Regions from separate parts of the Acetivibrio cellulolyticus CD2 genome, predicted to be linked through region 3. Evidence: riboswitches for the same ligand, from Rfam matches in the RefSeq annotation. Region 3 holds a riboswitch; each other region holds the start of a gene.
The links. A riboswitch is a leader RNA that binds a small molecule or an ion and turns the genes downstream of it on or off. The one in region 3 is predicted to bind cyclic di-AMP.
Positions count from the first base shown of each region.

Region 1: linked by a shared signal. The riboswitch ahead of dapB (4-hydroxy-tetrahydrodipicolinate reductase) and the one ahead of ACECE_RS0206110 (peptidoglycan-binding domain-containing protein) in region 3 are both predicted to bind cyclic di-AMP.
Region 2: linked by a shared signal. The riboswitch ahead of ACECE_RS0220325 (cell wall hydrolase) and the one ahead of ACECE_RS0206110 (peptidoglycan-binding domain-containing protein) in region 3 are both predicted to bind cyclic di-AMP.

Region 1 covers NZ_JH556658.1:544,718-551,514, reverse strand. Annotated here, with positions in the region: gene ACECE_RS0218340 (ClC family H(+)/Cl(-) exchange transporter) at 1-341, opposite strand, end outside; gene ACECE_RS0218335 (TetR/AcrR family transcriptional regulator) at 356-940, opposite strand; gene dapB (4-hydroxy-tetrahydrodipicolinate reductase) at 1,307-2,176, opposite strand; cyclic di-AMP (ydaO/yuaA leader) riboswitch at 2,403-2,535, opposite strand; sodium ion sensor (DUF1646 type) at 2,597-2,652, opposite strand; gene ACECE_RS0218325 (diguanylate cyclase) at 2,683-3,303, opposite strand; gene ACECE_RS0218320 (calcium/sodium antiporter) at 3,431-4,405, opposite strand; gene ACECE_RS0218315 (CPBP family intramembrane glutamic endopeptidase) at 4,738-5,265, shown strand; gene ACECE_RS28050 (DUF421 domain-containing protein) at 5,393-5,803, shown strand; gene ACECE_RS0218305 (DUF4363 family protein) at 5,899-6,273, shown strand; gene ACECE_RS0218300 (DUF421 domain-containing protein) at 6,286-6,797, shown strand, end outside.
Region 2 covers NZ_JH556659.1:41,216-48,012, forward strand. Annotated here, with positions in the region: gene ACECE_RS0220315 (response regulator transcription factor) at 1-796, shown strand, start outside; gene ACECE_RS0220320 (ABC transporter substrate-binding protein) at 803-2,299, opposite strand; gene ACECE_RS0220325 (cell wall hydrolase) at 2,650-3,405, opposite strand; cyclic di-AMP (ydaO/yuaA leader) riboswitch at 3,409-3,535, opposite strand; gene ACECE_RS0220330 (DUF1287 domain-containing protein) at 3,594-4,283, opposite strand; gene ACECE_RS0220340 (WG repeat-containing protein) at 4,636-6,270, opposite strand; gene ACECE_RS28395 (peptidoglycan-binding protein) at 6,761-6,797, shown strand, end outside.
Region 3 covers NZ_JH556653.1:880,069-886,865, forward strand. Annotated here, with positions in the region: gene ACECE_RS0206095 (class I SAM-dependent methyltransferase) at 1-489, opposite strand, end outside; gene ACECE_RS0206100 (NAD(P)/FAD-dependent oxidoreductase) at 505-1,734, opposite strand; gene ACECE_RS0206105 (RidA family protein) at 1,898-2,290, opposite strand; gene ACECE_RS0206110 (peptidoglycan-binding domain-containing protein) at 2,447-3,535, opposite strand; cyclic di-AMP (ydaO/yuaA leader) riboswitch at 3,536-3,673, opposite strand; gene ACECE_RS0206115 (mannose-1-phosphate guanyltransferase) at 4,158-6,602, shown strand; gene ACECE_RS0206120 (RluA family pseudouridine synthase) at 6,633-6,797, shown strand, end outside.

The DNA of each region.
Region 1 (6,797 bases), on a different contig from region 3:
ATTACTCTCCACCAAGTCATTTTTAGTTTTCCTTGAAGAACACCTTCAACTTGAGGAATTCCGCTGCCGCTGATCATTGGTTCATGCTTGACCAGCATTCCCAAGCCATAACCAATTAATGCCAATACCACCATCCAAACAGGAATCAATTGCGGTTGTCTCAATAAAATTTTATAAATCTCATTTAGAACTATCACAGCTTTTTCAAGCGAATATCTGTATAACACAACCAAAAGGCCCGTAATAATTCCCACTGCAATCCCTTCAAATACAAGCTTAAGTCTAAAGCTCTGCCAATGAAATAATGAGTTATAGGTGTTATGCTTATTTTTTTTGTTCATTAGAAAACCTCCAATTATATAAGTTCATACCGATGCAGTATGTCCTTAACAAGGATTTCCATATCGCCAATATCCAGCCCCAGAACTATCTGAATCATAAAGCCGTCAAGTAAGGCAACAAAATTTTTTGCTTTTAGGTCCGGATTAGTTGCTCCTGCATCTCTAAACAGTAACTCAAGTTCTTTATAAAGTTCATTGTAAACATTTGCAATATCAATAGCCAGTATCTCGTGCATTTCGTTATTTGAAAGCAACTGCAAAATAAGCATGCACCCTTCTTTTCTTGCTGAATACACCTTTAGCATCTCTGAGAGATATTTTCTTAATTTGTCTAATGGAGATAATAATCCATCTTGAAGTACATTTGCTGCAGTAAGTTTTATAGCTTTGAATTCTTCTATGAAGGCAGCCCTAAATAATTTCTCTTTGGTGGCAAAATACCAGAAAATTATGCCTTGACTTACATCAAGTTCTTTTGCGATCTCTGAAACACTTGTGCCCTGATAGCCTTTTTCGGAAAACTTCTTTATTGCTACACGCAAAATGTCTTTTTTGCGTTCTTTTGATATGTTTTCATTTTTTTCTTTACTTCTTGACATGTTCAACCTCTTTAAAAAAATAATGGCACTAAGCCCCATAATATTTGCCTCTTCCATTTCTTTCCAAAAAGCAAATAATGTATAATTGACTAAGCGCTTAGTCAATTATACATTATAAAAAAATACTTTACAAGTATTATATAGTCTATAGCTTTTTTAATATTATTCATTGAAAGTTCTTTATCGTCATGCCTACAAAGCTTTTTTTATTGGCTGACACCAAACAAACTATTTGCAGTAAATCCTGCAAATAGTTTGTTTGGTGTATAAATCTAAGTCTAATGCTAATAAATAAGCGTGAGAATAGCTGCACGGAGTCTCTATAAATCCAAGATATTAATGGAATAAATGTAATATTTATCATTCCTAAAGAGCTTGTATTTCGTTTTGTTTCAGTATTTCCGAATAATTCCTCTTCAATGATTTATTTTTATCTGCCAGAAGATAATCATTCATTACCTTTTTAAGATCTAGTACATCGTTCATTTCATAGTAGCCGACCTTTCCTTTAATAAATTTTACCGCCCGAACTGCTCCAAGGGCAAAAGCTCTCCTTGAAAAGGATTCATGTGAAATTTCTATCTTATCATCTTCACCAATAATCATCACCTCATGCTTACCAACAACTCCACCGGCTCTGACTGCCGTTATTGGTACTTGTACATTTGCATTTGTATTGCCGGAAGATGTAAGTCCTTTTTCTATTTCTACGGCTATCTTCTTAGCTGTACCGGAAGGAGCATCCTTTTTATTCTTGTGGTGAATTTCAGTAATTTGAAAGTCATAATTGTTCAATATATTAGCAGCCAAATTTGTAATAAGCATAAGTACATTTACTCCAAGAGTAATGTTCGGTGCATACACAATGCCATTCCTATATTTATTGGCAAGTATAACAAGCCTTTTCAGTCCGATTTTTGAAAACCCAGTTGTACCTATGACAATGTTCACTTTCATCTTTGAGAATATCCTGGCATTTCTTGAAGCTGCTTCAGGATTTGAGAAGTCAACAACTACGTCCGGCCTGGTTCTGAAAATAATCTGTTCAAGATTATCCGATCCTTCTATAATAATGCCTGTATTCCCATTCCCAATTATTTCTCCTAGGTCTTTACCTCTTTTATCGCTAAACGGACTGCATATAGCCGATACGAGTTTTACACCTTCTTGTTCCAATAAAACCTTCGCAATTTCCTTTCCTGTCTTTCCAAGTCCTGATATACAAACTCTAATCATCTTGTATCCCTCCATATCGTTGTTTTTACGGTTAATAAGAATCATTGAGACATTGAACCCCAATCTTTTTTAGAACATTTGCTCCAATGCTTAATAAAATCTCAGGGCATTACGCCCCTCTAGATTTAGCCTCTTACTTCGTTTGAAAGAGACAAAATCAAAAAACGCTACAGATATTTCACCGTAGCGTTAAAAGTAAAAGGGTACAATTAATAAAGCATATCAATCACCTTCTCTTTCAACGCTTACGAGATTAGCTGACGGATTCGGATCGAAAAAGTTAACCCTACCAGGTACAACCTGGATTCACCCCAAAATTGGTTCTCCCGCTCCTTTACTGGATTCAGCGCAGACTATAAATATTTATTTTTTCACTTGCCTAAAAAATATAAAAAGGGTGTTGAACTTATATAAAATATAAGCTCCCCACCCTAGAAGCCTGACTCTCTTGAAAATAGCAATTTTGCCATCCAACCGGAACATAAAATATTTAAATATAATAAACTCTATTTGCTATACTTCTTAAACAAATCATCCAAAGCCTCTCTTAATAAAAATGCTTCTGTCTTTTCTGTTTCTTTTGACAACTCAGAAAGTCTGTCAACTTGGGTCTTTGTAAAATAACTGGATTTTAACACCATGCTTTCAGCTTCAGATAAACACACTTTGTTTTTGCCCAACTTTTTTGCTCTAAACATTGCACTGTCAGCTACTCTAAAGAGTTCAACAGCATTTTTTGCATCTCTCGGGTAACTAGCTATTCCACAGCTTACAGTTATATATACGTTTTCTGTTTTACTTTTATCACTCAAATTGAAAGTATTGTCCGAAAGATAACGGCGGATTTCTTCCATCTCCATAAAACTTCTTTCAGCACCTTTTTTAACAAGAAGCAGATTTAGCTCATCACCATGCCGCGTCATCAAGTCGGTTCCCGATAGGTTTTGCTTAAATACTGAAATTAGTTTTTTAACTACTTCATCACCTATGGGATAACCATATATTTTATTAATATTTTCAAAGTTATCAATATCAGCTACAGCAATACTAAAAGGACCATCTCCATTGGATATTAATTCCTCAACTTTTATAACAAACTCTTCTTTGCTGACCAAATCATTTTCCATATATACTTTCTCCCTTATACGCCATTATATCAAATTTATATATATAGGTCAATATATTTATTCAAGGTATTTTTTTGCTTAACAATAAAATACTAACTGAAATACGAATTTGCCTATCATTCTAATACTAAATCGTTACGACCTTAAAAGCGACAAACAGAATGTAGAATCCCAAAAGAACAGCGCCACCAAATCTTGTAATCTTTTTCCGAAATAGTGCAAGCCCGGATAAAAGTAAGGTAGACAGCAGCATTACGCCAAAATCCCAATACACTTCGGAAGTTATTTTTATTGGATTTATAACAGAAGAGATTCCCAAAACAAACAACACATTAAAGATATTACTGCCAATAATATTCCCTACTGCAATATCCGACTCTTTTTTTACAGCCGCAACCACACATGTTACAAGTTCTGGAAGTGAAGTCCCGAAAGCAACTATTGTTATTCCGATCAGTGCTTCGCTGAGGCCAAATGCATGAGCAAGACCAACACTGCTTTCCACGACCATATTTCCACCAAAAATCAAGCATGCAAGTCCAATAGCCAAGAATATAACCAATTTCAGCCTGTATTTCAAAGCAAAGTGCTTGTCTTCTTCTTTATCTGTGTTTTCTTTCTTTTGCAACTCATTTTCTTCAATCAACTCTGCTGTAGATCGCTTTGCAGAATGCCACAGATAGTAGAGAAACAATGCAAAACCGCAAAGCAGAATGATTCCGTCCACTCTTGCCAACAAAGCACCAATTATAGCCAAAATTAAAAATACTACTTGTATGACGAATGACATCGGGATCTCTTTATTTAGGACCGATTTGTCAACAGATAATGGAGAAAGCAAAGCAGAAACACCTATGATCAATGCAATGTTCGCAATTGAACTTCCTATCACATCACCAAGAGTAATCGCATTCGTATGTGTTATTCCAGAAAATATTCCAATAGTCGCTTCCGGCGCACTCGTACCAAAAGCAACCACAGACAGTCCAATAACCAATGCCGGCACACCAAATGACCTGGCAAGCTTTGATGCAGAATCCACAAGCCAATCCGCACCTTTAATCAACAAAATAAAACCAATTATTAAATAAGCAATAAGCATTTTTCTTTTAACACCATCCCTTTCTCTTGAAATATAAATTCAATTTGCTATAATAATATCAAATTCATGGTACAACTTCAACAAAGTAGTTTATACCCTGTAACTCCCGTTACTTAATACAATAACCTAATGGAAGGAGATTAGAAATGCTTGAAAAGCGAATATCACCATTAAGAGCAACTGTGATTTTTACAACATTTACGGCCTATTTCATCCTTCTTCTTTTTACATTATTTCCATTTTTGAAATCTAACTTTTCAATAAATCCAGCTTTATACTGGTTTATTACCGGCTACTTTCTATTTATTCCACTTTTCATTTTTGCTTTGATAATGGCAAAAGTTGAAGGAAGAAATGGAATGAAACAAATAATCCAGGCATTATACATCCGACCTTTTTCTAAAAAGGAAATGGTATATTCAATTATTGGCCTTCTCCTAGTATTCATTTGCGCAGGACTGGTATTTTCAGTATCACTTTTGTTGAATAAGTTTTTTGGTATTAAACCGTTAACAACAACACCGTGGTTTATGGAAATGCAGCCATTCCAAGGATACGAAAGATTACTGCTGCTAATATGGCTGCCAATGTTCTTTTTCAACATAATCGGAGAGGAAATCCTGTGGCGCAGGTACATCCAATCAAGGCTTCAAGGCAAATATTCATGGCTGCTATGCTCCTTTTTGTGGCTATTATTTCACATACCTTTTGGAATTGATTTAATGATTATGCTTATCCCAGTTATAATTATTATCCCTTATATATTTAATAAAACAAAAAACACCCTCGTTGGAATTTTTATCCACGGGTTTTTCAATGGACCAATTTTTGTATTAGTCGCATTAGGATTTATAAAATAAAATTAGTATTTTAACCGTTCAACAAAATCATATAAAGGTCAAACATACTCGCAAAATTTGTTACAATAATTTAAATCTCCTTTGGTTAAAATGTATTAAACAAACTAAAAACCAAGGAGATATTTTTATGCTTCAAATTATTATAAATTCTATTATCAGAGCAGTCGTTGCCTATCTGCTTCTTTTACTTGTTGCAAGGCTTATGGGTAGAAAAAGTCTTTCTCAGATGACTTTTTTCGACTTCGCTGTAATCATAACTTTAGGTTCAGTAACAGCCAGTCTTGCAATGGGACCGAATAACACAACGGCTTCTGCTGCAACTGTTCTTTTAACTCTTGGTGCTCTTGCGATTATAACCGGCTACCTGCATATAAAAAGTGCTTGGGTCAGAAAGCTCTCAAACAGTGAACCCGTTACAGCAATTGAAAACGGGAGGATTATTGACAAGAATTTAAAAAAGGTACGCTACACCATGAACGAGCTAACCACCTTACTGAGACAAAAAAATGTATTTAACTTAACTGATGTATACTCCTGAGTATCCGGGTCAGTACGGAATAGACTAATTTCTGTAGATGGTCTGACTTTGAAAAACTAATATCTGGAGCAGGTTCTTTGTAAGGAGGAAAAAATTTGCGTAACAGGACTATTACTTACTCTCTTTTAGGGATTATTCTTTTACTTTTCGTTGCATACTTTACTGCTCAAAACATTATTTTCCCTTTAGGGCAACCTATAGTAAATGAACTTAATAACATAATTGAATATGCACAACAGGATAAGTGGGCTGAAGCTGAAGAATCAGCAAATAAGCTTGTTAAAGATTGGGATAAAGTAAAGTACCTCCTTGCCCTTAACTATGCGGAAGCAGACTATTCACTCTTTTTAGATAATCTCTCAAGAATTCAAGGTGCTATAAAGACAAAAGATGATACAGAAACAGTTAGTCAAGCATTATCAACATTAAAACTTTGGACAAACTTTACCAAGGTTGTCCCACAACCATAAGGAGGTTTAGAAATGGAAGCTTTGGTTTATGTAGCCCGTTGTGCTATTGTATTACTTTTTTCATGGTTTTGCGTAAGGCTTATCGGCAAAAAATCAATATCACAGTTAACATCTTATGATTTTACTGCATTAATGATACTGGCAAATGTCGCTGCTGAACCACTTGTATTTAAGATAAGTTCGAAGGCTTTTTTAGGTTCATTGACTATTGCGGTGGTTGCTGTTGTCATTGGCTGGATATCGTTACAAAAGAGGTTTTATAATTTTGATGCAAAACCAGATATTATCATCGTTAATGGAAAAGTTGACAAGGAAGCACTAAAGAGAAACAGAATGAACCTCCCTTTCTTATTATCACTGTTAAGATTGCAAGGATATGCAAAGGTTTCTGATGTAGAGTTTGCAATAATAGAGCCTGATGGCAACCTTTCGGTTATCCCTGCATCCCAGAGCCGTCCTGTTACACCTAATGACCTAAAACTGGATACACAATACGAAGGAATAACTCTCCCTCTAATAATCGA
Region 2 (6,797 bases), on a different contig from region 3:
TATCCTCTATAGGTGGGTTACTGCCTCCATAAGCGAGAGTGAACTATTAGAGAGGGCTTCGCTTCTTGATATTCCATTGGAATATTCAAAATATGTAGCATGTATTCTCAGACTTTTTCCAAATACAGATGCCGGTGACGACTTGTACGTACTTATACAAAAAGCAGAAGAAATTTGCGCTAATGCAATAAAGTCCTGCAACTCAGGAGTTATATTTTGTACTCCTGAAAACAACATTGTATTCATAATGAATGATTTGGAAGAGTCTCATAATCTAGCTAGGCATTGTATAAGCAATTTGAAGGATGACTTGAATGTAAACTGTTTTATTACGATTGGCAGCATTGAGAATGATTATAAAATTGTATCGAGAAGCTACTTCAGAGCGCTGGAATTGCAGCAGCACTCAATAATAATGCCGGCCAATAGCATACTTGATTACTTAAGCTTTATGAAAAGGTCAACAGAAAAGAATGAAAGTATTAGTCCTTTAATAAAAAGAGTTTTAGAGTACGTCAAAAATAACCATTCCAGTGATCTTAGCTTAAAAACATTAGCAATTGACTTCAACGCCAATTCCAACTACTTGGGACAATTGTTCAAAGAAGAAACAGGCGAATATTTCTCTGATTATTTAAATATGGTAAGAATAAACAAAGCAAAGGAACTCCTTCAAAGCACTGGCAAAAGTACTAAAGACATCTCCGTCGATGTAGGATATAAGGATGTAAACTATTTCTACAAAACTTTTAAAAAGTATTGTGGAGTTTCACCTTCAGAGTTTCGGAGCATGTAGACGATTCTACTGACCTGACTTTTTTGATATCCACTGATCGATTTGCCTCTGCTGTTCATCCATAACTTTGTCAAGTCCAGCCTTCTTGTATTTTTCAATCACCTTGGGAATATAAATTTTAGGATCAACTGCGCCAACAAAAACAGGTGCTTCTACTTCCTCAGTTACTTCTGTTATTTTGGCTATCTCACTTTCTACTGGTGTCGGGTCAAAGTTGAATTCCAACAAAGGTGAAATAATTGCCCTTGAATCAAAATCTTTGAAATCCTCGTTCAATGTTTTAGGATAATAGGACATGGAATATGCCAGATAACTGTTTCCGTAGGTATGATTTGCAATAGAATACCCATTGCCGCACATATCTATAACATTTTCCGAAACCTTTTTATAGTGTATCCCCTCTATACCGTATCCTAACAGGTTGTATAAATACTTGTCGGTATTAAGCAATTCCAAAAACATCATTACCCTTTCCGGGTCCTCAGAGGTAGAGGATATTGCCTGCATATGATATTCTATATCCTTTTTGGTAATAAACGGCTGCCTTAAGGGTACAGTTACAACATCGTACCCCAAGCGGTTTGAAAGCTCACTTGAGACCCTGGGATTGTATGCTGAAGCACCGACAAACCAATTTCCAGTTTTCTCATAGCCAGCTATACTTTTTATAGTGGCTGCATCTTGAAGAATATAGGCTTTTTTATACCATTTATGCATTAAAGCTGCATATTGCTGAAACTCGGGTGTTTCAAAAGTATTCACCAGCTTGTAGTCTGTCCGGTTATCAAAGTATAAAGCACTTGGTACCTGCTCGTCGATTCTTTCCATAGGCATGGAAAAAGCGGAACAAGAATATGCACATATCAGGTAAGGGACAACATCGGGTTCATTTTCCTTTATAACCTGAAACATAGGTTCCAAATCTTCAAGCTCTGAGACGGATGATATGTCAAATCCATACTTTTGCACATATTTTTTATTAAGTGTAATACAGAATTGGTGCCCAAGTTCCTTTATCGACGGAACGGCGTATATTTTACCGTTTACTTTTGCACCATCCAACAATACTTTGGGAGAACGCTCCAAAATACCCTTTCCGTATTTCTCTAGCAAGGTATCAAGCTCAACGAAAGATCCTTTTAAGGAGTTTTGGACATAGCTGTTTATCCAAGCAGATGTAAAGCATAAATCAAACTTTTGACCGGATGAAATTACTGACTTAATTTCCTTATCGTAATTGTTAAAATCAATCAATTCCAACTTTAGTCTGGCATTTATTTTTTTCTTAAGGTATTTGTTAACCTCTTCTAAGACAAGTCCGGAATCCTTCTGAGGAGTATTCATATGATACCAGACAATTTCATATTCCGGTAATGGAGAACTACTGTCATTTTGTTTCAGCGTTCCATTACTCTGCAAATTTTGATCACATGCAGCAAAAAGAATAGTAATGCATAAGAGAATTAAAACACATAATTTAATTTTAATAGTGCTCCTGCCCATTTAACACTTTCCCCCTAATAATAGCGATGCTGGCAATATAAAACTATATCTCTATGTAATATTAATGGTCTATATTGAGTAATTACATTTAGTCTGCGAGGTTCTGCAGCGTTAGGTTATACTTTGATGAAAGTCAGTATTGACTAATGCAAGATGTTTTTGAAGAAGTATATAGTTGTATTATACAAATTATACCATGCTTTGGCTTATTAATCAAAGCAGATATTAAAATTATCGTAATTAAATATAAAATAATGATAATCAAAATGATTAATTTTAACAGCAAATGCTTAATATGTAAAAAATGCGGCAGGAGAGCCACAATCCTGCCGCATTTTTTATATTATATTTTAATAAACGTATACCATTTTTCCAACTCTTAATGCAATTGGTTTTGACCACAGCCATTTATTTGTTGCACTATCATCAAAATAATACAATGCGCCGTTCGTTGGGTCAACCCCGTTAAGCGCTTCCAATGCGGCTTGTTTTGCAGAAGATGTTGCAGGTTTGTTTATCCAACCGTTTTCAACGGGTGTAAACTGATAATAGCGGCTATCCTTCTGATAAATGACACCACTAATGGTGTTTGGAAACTGGGAACTCTTTACCCTGTTTACCACTACTGCACCAACCCCAACCTTTGCTTGATAGGGCTCACTGGCTGCTTCAGCATTGATGAGCCTTGCAAGCAAATCGAGTTCATAAGCGGAATAGGATATTGCCGATTTACTGGTATTTACTCCATTTGCAATAGGTAAAACTAACTTCTGACCAATATAAAGTGAATTGTCCCACTTATTGTTTGCTTTTCTCAAGGATAAAAGCGAAATTCCAGCTCTTTTAGCAATAAGGTAGAGTGAGTCACCGCTTTTTACTGTATAATCTACGCCCGGAACTTTGAGTACCTGGCCGGGATAGATTGTATTGCTCGACAAATTATTATCTGTCTTAATTTTTGTTGTACTTGTGTTGAAGGTCTGGCTGATGGAATAAATTGAGTCATTGTTTACAACAGTGTAACTGCTTGCATTGACTGGTATAGCCAACGCTAAAGTTAAGGCTGTAGTAGCAATAAATACTGCTGCCTTTTTAGTAAAATACATATTAAATTCCCCCTTTTAGCCTTCGAGGTTAGTTGACGGGTTCGGGTTAAGGTACCCTACTCAATAGATGAGATTCACCCCGGATATTGCATCCCCCGTACTCCTTATGGAGATTCGGCTTTACCGTGCTATTTTAACAGAGACCACGGGGTAACTCCATACAAAGATTATGGAAACTAAGGAAATATTCAGTGCCTCGCTTCTGAATCACAAAACCTGAAGTGCCCTATTATATTTTGTGAATTGTACCAATTGAGCAAATGGTTTTCCTCTTTCGGGTATGTACTGGCATTGTGAATTATATAGGGTACACCATTTTTGCCTCTTTTATCAGATATGATGGCAACATGCTGCGGTAAAACAACGATGTCTCCCCTTTGCCATTGTACCAGGTTGCTTTTGTCATAAGGTATGACTTCTGTTGTTAAATTCATGGCATATTTCTTGAAAAAAACATACTGGTTCTTAACACGCCTGAAATCAATATTTGGATCGGGGTTTGCAACTGAGCCGGAATAATCCTGTAGATTTTGTTTGATATCTTTATCAATATTGGATTTAAGGTCGTAGCCTGCATTTTTAAGGGCTCTCCATACAACATCGGTACAAACCCCTTCAGTTTGGGGAGGATAGCCGCCTGAATAATATTCGCTCTTGTATTTAGGGTGGTTTCGAATTTCCTTTCTGGCACCCTCTAAAATGTCATCAAGATCAGAAATACCGTCTTTATCCATGTCGCTGTTTACTACAAGATTTTCTACATCTATCTTTGGTCTCATAAAATATAAATAATCTCCGTAAAGAAAGTAGTTGATAGGCATAATAGCTGCAATACCCAAAATTAAAACAACACTGCTAATTATTAATACTTTTTTCATCCTATTGCTCCCGTTTTTAAGTAATCAAGTAAAATTAATATTCTGCCAGATCAATAATTATACTATAACTTTTTACTGAACAATACAATATAGTTGAAGATTTTGACTGGCTGTAAAAAATTCAGTTGATGTAGTTTTAATGGATATAAACCTTTCCGCAAATCAAAAAGATGGAATCCTGGCAGTACTTGAAATTTTAAAAATCAAAAATATCGTAAAAATTATAATGCTTAACAAATAGCATAAAAAAGTAAGACAAACATCCGTCTGCCTTACTTTAAACTAATATACTTTCACTATAAACTTGCGTCGTCCTAATTCTGAGACCTTGAGTTAAGACAAACGTAAATTACTACTTTTCAATTATTACCGTTTGACTTTCTGAATCCCAGTTGACTTTTGCATTTAAACTTTCTGCTACGGCTCTTACTGGAACTAAGGTTCTACCATTTAATATTTGAGGCTCTACATCTAACTCTATTTGTTTTTCTCCTGTTGTAATTATTTTGTTTCCTATTTGCATTACTATTGTTGTTTTATCTTTGGTTGCTGTAATCGTTTTGGTTGTATCTTCCCATTCTACTGTAGCTCCCATTGCTTCAAATATTGCTCTCATTGGCACAAGGGTTCTTCCGTTTTGTATGATAGGGGGTTGGTCTAGTTTTAGATCTGTTCCGTTGATTGTTATTTTTATTTTGTTTTCTGTCAGCTGTATTAGTCCTTTTTTTCCATCTTTAACGTATGCCAGAATGCCATTTTCCTGGGTAAACCAAGTATCATCTATGCTTTTGTCAAAGTCGGATATTTTGTTCCCTTTGTCATCAATAAAGTAGTATTGGTTTTCTTTTTTTACTAGAGCCCTATTGTTTATAAATTTACACGCATCATCAAATTGGGGTTTTATTATTTCTTGTCCTTTTATGTTTATGTATCCAATTTTTTTGTCTACCATGACCATTATTAATCCATCATACATTGATCCCGATATTCCGTCATATTTTGGAGTTACGATTACTTTTCCTTCCGCGTTATATATTCCGCATTTATCGCCTTTTTCATTCCAGTATGTTGCATATCCATCTTGGAAGTAGTTTACGCAGTAGTTTTCCGGTTTTATGACCCATTTTCCTGTCTTGTCGATTGCTCCCCATTTTCCGTTTTGCTCTACTATTGCAATTCCTTCGTCACTAAATATTTGGCAACTACTATTATCTTTTATTGCTATATCAGTGTAGAGTGGTTTTATTATCCATTTGCCTGTTTTGTCTACTATTCCCCATTTTTGTGTTGTTTTATCTTTTGCTAGTGCTATTCCTTTGTTGTATGAGAGTAATTCTTCTAGTTGATCACTTGTATATACGATTTTGCCTGTTTTATCAATATATCCTACGTTCAATCCAGTTTCTACTTTTATATTTACACAAGCTATTCCTTCTTTAAATTCAAATCCTGTTGTTATATAGCTTTGATCATTTTCTGAGGCATCTCTGCTTCCTGCAATATATTTTCCTGTCAAGTCATAGTAGTCTACGTAACATTGTGCATCTGTCTCAAGTCCAATGATTCCTTCACTACAGTCTGAAGCATTATAGTATCTGTCTTCAGCTAGTTTATCTCCGTCTAGTATTACTTCTCCTTTTTTGTTTATTACTTGTACATCTACTTCTCCTGAAAATCCTATCCCTGTTTCTATTATTGCCCATGCTACTCCTTCATGAAAGTCTCCTACTCTGCCATATTTAGGTTCTACTATTACATTTCCTTGTTCGTCTATGAAACCCCATGCTTCTCCTTCAGCATCATTTCCATATGCATCTTTTTTTATAACTTTTTGCATTACTGCTGACATTCCTTCAGAGTAGGGACGTATGTCATCCCATTTTGCTTCGGTTATGTCTGTATAGCTTACACTTTTTGCATATGCTGCTGTACTGCTTAAAAGTCCTATCACAATTGTTAAAAGTAAAAATATCCTCGATATTTTCATTGTTTCTCTTCCTTTCTTTTTTATGTTTATAGTTCTTTTCTTTTTTGTTTTGGCAAGTTTGCCCTCCTTTACTAGTATATTTTTGCCCTTACCTTATTAACGGCCATGTTTTTATTAAAGTATTCTGAATATGCAAAAAACAATTAGTTCATTCTTGAAATATTAATATACCAAGTAAGAACCAAGTTATTTTCCTTCTGTATAATATGTGATATAACACCAAATATTCTATTAAAATATAATTAATACGAGGTTTGGTAGGGGATAACCTAAAGAATACACTTGCTTTCGCTAAAATACTTTTATTGAGAATTTGCATAATATAATGCCATGCTGGAGTGTATTTGGTTAGTGTTATAAAAACTTTTTAATATAATTTTCATTTACAGATAAAACTAAGTTTGATAAAATTCTTACCATAAATTACATAAATAATGTGGTTTGCAAGGTTTGCAAATAATAATAATTTATTTCGGGGGGAGAAAACTAAATGTTTAAAAGCAAAAGAATGATTCCACTTGTCATTT
Region 3 (6,797 bases):
TATTCCTGCCTCCTGATCCATTATTGGGGGAAGTTCTTTTAAACCAAGCCTTATAATTCTGTCATAATTCATTATCTGTATAATAACAGCACCATCAGACTCTATAAGGCTATACATCTGTTTGAGTGCACCCTCTATTTCTTCAAGGCTGCTGAGATGAACTATAGAATTACCTATGCAGAATAAAACACTATACTTTTGAGACAGTTTTCCTTCAAGTTCAGTCATACTGCAAACAAATGCCTCTATATCTACTTTCTCATTATCAGCCTTTTCCCTGACTTTTCTTATCATTTCAGCTTCAAGATCAACAGCTGTAATTTTATAACCCCTCTTGGCCAGCTCAATTGAATATGTCCCTGAGCCACAGGCAACATCCAGAATTCTAACGCTTTTCCTTCCTGCTGCATCCTCAATAAATCCAAGCTGTTCTTCCCCTGCCGGAAATATTTTGTCATAGTATTTGCCTATCTCGTCGTAGAAGCTCATTTATGCACCCTAATTTCACGTCATAGCCTTAAACTTTATCGCAAAATCCTTTTCTAAAATAATATTTCTGATATCTGAGATATCCCTTCCCTTTTTTGCAAAGTCACCCAATATATTCGCAGATGACGTATCTCCCAAGAGAATCAAGCCTTTAATTATATTATCTTTTAAAACTACTTTCCTATATGCATGCAAATCATTATCGCAGTAAACCAGCGATTCATATTCTTCTTCATTAGGATTTATCATACCCATTGATAAAAATGCAACATCTCTAAGCCTTACCGCATTACTAAAACCTGCATCACTGGAGAATTCCTGAATCTGGCCTGCCATGTTTGAAGCTGCACATTTCCCCTGAGCCAGAGCATTAGGCCATATATAGCTTGAAACTGTACCAGAGTCTCTCTTATTCTGAAGTTCCGCCACATCACCTGCTGCAAATATGTCCTTTATGCTTGTCTCCATATAATCGTTTACAAGAACACCCCTATTGGTTTTTATTCCAGTTCCCTTTACAAGGTCAAGGTTTGGTCTTGTACCTATAGAGATAACCAGCATGTTGAAATCCAGCTTTTCTCCATTTGACAATTCAATATTAAACCCGTTATCCGCAGTAACTCTTTGAACATTGCTTCCAAGTAGAAGTTCTATACCTTCTTTCCTTATCATTTCAACAAGCATTTGGGCAGCAGTAACATCCAACTGTTGAGACAAAATCCTTGATTCCCTTTCAACCAATGTAACGGTCATTCCCAATCTTCTGAGGGCAAACGCAGTCTCAATGCCGGTTAGTCCCGCACCTACAATAACTGCCTTTTCTCCTTTTACAGCATTTCTTATAATATTATCAGCATCTTTTATCGAATTTAGAGTAAAGTATTTAATTTCGTTTAGTCCCTCTATGTTTGGAACTACAGGACTACCCCCAACTGCTAGAAGCAGTTTTTCATACTCAAGCTCTGCACCACCCGTGAGCATGACGATTTTTTTTGTGTAATCAATACTATCAATGTTCTGGCTAAGCAAAAGTTTTATCCTGTTTTGATTATAGTAATTCAGATCTCTCAATATAAGCTTTTCCTTGACAATCTTACCGCCTATGTAATCCGGAAGCATAAACTTTGTATAAACCGGTGTATCTTCCACACTTATAATTGTAATTTCACAGCTATCATTCAGCTGTCTCAACTTTTCAGCCGCAGATATACCTGCCGCCCCATTACCAAGAATCACATATTCCACTAGCCATCACCCTTTACCACTTTTATTGTTTTAAGAATACTGACTTGCTGTAAATAATCTGCTGCTATATATTTGCCCAATCTAAAAGTAAATAAACATAAAAAAACAGATGCAGGTATTTATACCTTTGTAAAGACTTTGTAATTTTTGAATTATACCCATTTTAAATACTCGAAGGGATAATTGCTACAGCTTCAATTTCAATCATTACATCTTTCGGCAGTCTTGCAACCTCTATGCATGATCTTGCAGGATAAGGTGCCCTAAAGTATTCTCCGTAGATTTGGTTGACCAGAGTAAAATCATTCATATCCTTAATGTAAACTGTAGTCTTAATAACATTTTCTAACCCTGTACCTGCTTCAACTAAAACAGCTTTAAGATTTTCCAATACCTGCTTTGTCTGATTCTCAATACCACCACTAACAATGTCGCCTGTAGCTGGATGAATAGGTATTTGACCTGAAGTAAATACCATGTTTTGAGTTTTTATTGCCTGGGAATATGGCCCTATAGCTTTGGGGGCATTACTTGTAGATATAACTTCAATTGACATATAGTATTCCTCCTATATAGAAAATAAATAATCCTCTTTATTATTGAACTTACAACATTATATCCTATTACTCCATTTTTCACCAACCTAAAAAGAACAGGACACCGCAACTAATTGCGATATCCTGTTCTTCTCTTCAATTATTGAAATTTTAAGCTAAAAGCCGTTCTTTTCAGCCCATTCAGCAGCATCTTTAAGTGCTTGCTGATGTTTTGAGTCAACTTTATTTGTCCCATGAGTTCTACTGTTTAAGAAATGAATGTCAAACACGCCACTCATTTTGTTTCCCTTAACTGCGTCCAGATTATCGCCACCACCATAGCCACCACTTCTACTGCTTACATATGTATCAGCTGGTGATCCTTCTACTCCTGCATGCGGCATACCTGCCATGGAAGCTGCCAATTTGCGACCATTAACTGTTAATATAATAGGTCTTCTATCCCAGCCCCAGTCGCCGCCATAAATACTTTTCATTATTTTTGTGTCCTCTGCAGTTAGTGTTTCACAGTCTGCATGATTATGACCATATGTCCTTTTTATTTTAAAAGTGCGCCCAGTATTGATATCGTAAACTTCAGCGATATCGCCTTTTCCCAAAATGTTTTCCGCTCCGCCATACCACGAAACGAGATAACCACCAGTTCTGTCAACACTACCTCTTGATGCAGTTGTTTTTTTCGTAGAAGTGCTAGTCCTTCCTATTAACTTGTTTATTTTAGTCAAAGTTGCATCCCCAGCTACTCCATCCTGATCAAGGCCGTTCTTTTTCTGCAGTTTTTTAACTGCTGCCTTGGTAAGACTTCCGTAATAGCCTGTTGGGCTTGCACTAAGATAACCAAGTTTTTTCAAATCACTTTGTAGCTGTGTAACCCTACTTCCACTCATACCTTCTTTTAAAGCTCCGGAACTACTTGATGATCTGGAAGTAGTATTTGACTTTGCATCTACAAGCTTACTTATTAAAGATATGGTCTTGCTTCCTGCAATACCGTCACCATCTAAGCCATTGCTATCTTGAAGCCTCTCAACCGCTGATTTGGTTAGACTTCCATAATAGCCTGTCGGGCTTACTTTGAGGTAACCAAGTGTCCTCAAATCCTTCTGAAGTGATGTAACGTCACTGCCGCTCATGCCTTCCTTTAATACTTTAGATGCTGCAAAAGTCTGAATAGAACAAACAGAAAACAAATTTACAAAGCAAAACACAAATGCTGCCAGTAATACTGCCTTTTTCTTTAGCATTAAATCCCTCCTCAAGCTTACGAGGTTAGTTGACGGGTTAGGTAGAAGAGAACCCCTCCCAGCGAAGCCGGGATTAACCCCAAGAATATATCCCCCGTTCCTCTAATTTTAATTTAGAGAATTCAGCAAAATAATTGTATCATTTTATGCCTAAATAATAAATGCAAAAATAATACCTTCAATTATTAACTTTTGTACATTCCTTTAATTCAAGTGTGCGCCTTTCTCTTACCCCTATATTTTATACAAATATTTTTAATATGTAAACACTTTGTGGAAAATTGCCACATTTAAAAAAACTAAAAATTGAGTATCTGATTTACCATAAGCATCTTACTTTTTATTTTTTCCTCATTTATAAAGGATTTTTTTAAACTATATTGAATATAAATATAAGTATAATTATGTTTAGGAAAGTGGGTATATTGCAAAAAAGTTCATGTTTGATTTATTATTAAAACACGCAAAATAATTATTATGACAAATAGGAAAATAACAAGTGCTAAAATCAACACTTTATGTTGAAGTTTTATTTAAGAACAAATAATATTAATGAGTCCTACGGCTTTGCTTGACTCTATGATTTACACTATGATAAGAATTGTGAAAGGATGGTCCTTAAATGAAAGCAATTATAATGGCTGGTGGTGAAGGATCAAGATTACGTCCTCTTACATGTGACATGCCAAAACCAATGGTTCCCGTGATGAATGTACCAATAATGGAGCACATAGTTAATTTACTTAAGTCACATGGTATAACTGAAATAGGCGTCACTTTAATGTATTTACCCCAAAAGATCAAGGACTATTTTGGCAATGGCTCTCACTTTGGAGTTAACATCCATTACTTTACTGAAGATACTCCACTTGGAACTGCAGGTAGTGTTAAAAATGCAGAAGAGTTTCTTGATGAAACTTTTATTGTAATAAGCGGCGATTCACTCACAGATATGAATATTGCCCAGGCCATTGAATTCCACAAATCCAAGAAATCTAAAGCTACTCTGGTTTTAACCCGTGTAGACGTACCTTTAGAGTACGGTGTTGTCATTACCGATAAAAAGGGCGCCATAACCGGCTTTCTTGAAAAACCAAGTTGGAGTGAAGTTTTTAGCGATACGGTCAATACTGGTACATACATATTAGAGCCGGAAGTTCTGAATTATATGGAAAAGGGCGAGAAGACAGATTTCAGTCAGGACCTGTTTCCATTATTGCTAGATAAAAGAGAGCCCATGTTTGGCTGCATAATGTCTGATTACTGGTGTGACATAGGAGACCTTCAGGCTTACCTCCAAGCTCATTATGATGCCCTCGAGGGTAAAGTTAAATTGAATATGGCTTTAACTGAGATCAAAGAAGGTATATGGGTTGGTAATGGCGCAATTATTGATCCTCATGCGGTTTTAAATCCGCCCTGTGTAATTGGTGACAATTGCCGGATTGGTAGTGGTGCAGTAATTGATAGTTTTAGTATTCTTGGAAGCAATAATGTAATTGAAGATGAAGCAACTATTAAGAGAAGTGTTCTATGGAATGGAAACTATATCGAATATGGCTCTGAGATAAGGGGTGCTATTCTTTGTAATAAAATCAATCTAAAACATTATGTACGTATTTTTGAAAATGCAGTAGTCGGAGACAATTGCACCATAAATGAACGGGCTATTTTAAAGCCTAATATCAAGATTTGGCCTCAAAAGACAGTAGATCCGTTAGCTATTGTTGATAGAAATATCATATGGGGCTCCAGGCATTCCAAAACAATTTTTGGTGAAAATGGCCTTTCAGGGATAATTAATGTGGATATTTCTCCTGAGTTTGCGACCCGTTTGGGAGCAGCTTATGGTTCTATATTCAAAAAAGGCTCCAAAGTTATTGTAAGCTCAACTACATCGAACTCTGCAAGAATGTTCAAACATGCTTTTATTTCCGGAATGTTGTCTGTTGGTGTCGAAGTCTTTAACATGAGCAGTCTTTTGACCCCGATCTCACGACATGCAATCAGTTTTCTTTCTGTTGAAGGTGGAATACACATAAAGCTAAGCGACGATAATCCAAACAAATTGAGAGTAGACTTTATGGATGCAAAAGGTGCCAGCATCAGCAGAGTTATGGAACGAAAAATCGAAAATTCCTTCTTCCGTGAAGATTTTAAACGTTGTTCCGGCGAAGAAATCAGCCGGCTCAACAATATAACCGATTTTAAAAATTACTATGTACGTTCCATACTCAATGAAATAGATACTGATGCAATAAGAAGTAAGGCTCCCAAGATATGTATCGTTTCACCTTCAGACTTCGTTATATCAATAGTGGTGCCTATGCTCACAGACCTTGGATGTAAGGTTGCAAGCTTTTCGTCCTCAAACTTGAATGAGATTGACACAATTGTCGATGAGATTAAAAGTAACAATGCAAGCTTTGCTGCCTTTATAGACAGTAACGGTGAAACCCTTGTCCTTATCGATAAAAACGGCAATACTGTAAAGGATGATATGTTCATTTCCCTGACCTCACTTATCTCCTTTAAAGCCAATCCGGGATCAAAGGTTGTTGTACCTATAACCGCTCCATCAATAATTGAAATTATGGCAGAAAAATACCATGGCAAGGTTGTACGTACAAAGACTTCACCTCAGGCAGTTATGGAACAAATGCTTAATCACAATCTTTTTAAAAACAGGGAAAATATGAATCAGTTCCTGCTAAACTTCGATGCTCTTGCAGGACTTGTGAAAATTCTTGAATTCTTCTGTGTAAAGGATACGACTTTATCTGAAACACTTAAAGAAATACCTGATTTCTACGTAAGTAAAAAGAAAATTTTCTGTCCATGGGAACTAAAAGGACGGGTTATGAGAAATCTTATAACTGAAAAAAATGGTGAGAAGGTTGAACTCCTTGACGGTGTGAAATTTATACTTGAAAACGGTTGGGCTCTTATCCTTCCTGATGCAGACCTTCCACTTTGCAGAATATATTCGGAGGGGGAAACTCCAAACGTAGCCGAGACAATCTCAGAGAAATATCTTGAAAAGATCAAGGTAATTATTAATTCATAGAAAAAGGAGTCTTTTAAGGTAGGGAGTAATATGCAAACACTGATAATAGCTGAAGACAGCTCAAATAAACGAATTGACAAAGTTTTAAAAGAAAAGTACCCAAATATGCCTCAAAACTTTATGTATAAAGCTTTTAGAAAAAAAGATGTAAAAGTAAACGGTATAAGGGTTAAAGAAGATTATATAGCCAATCTT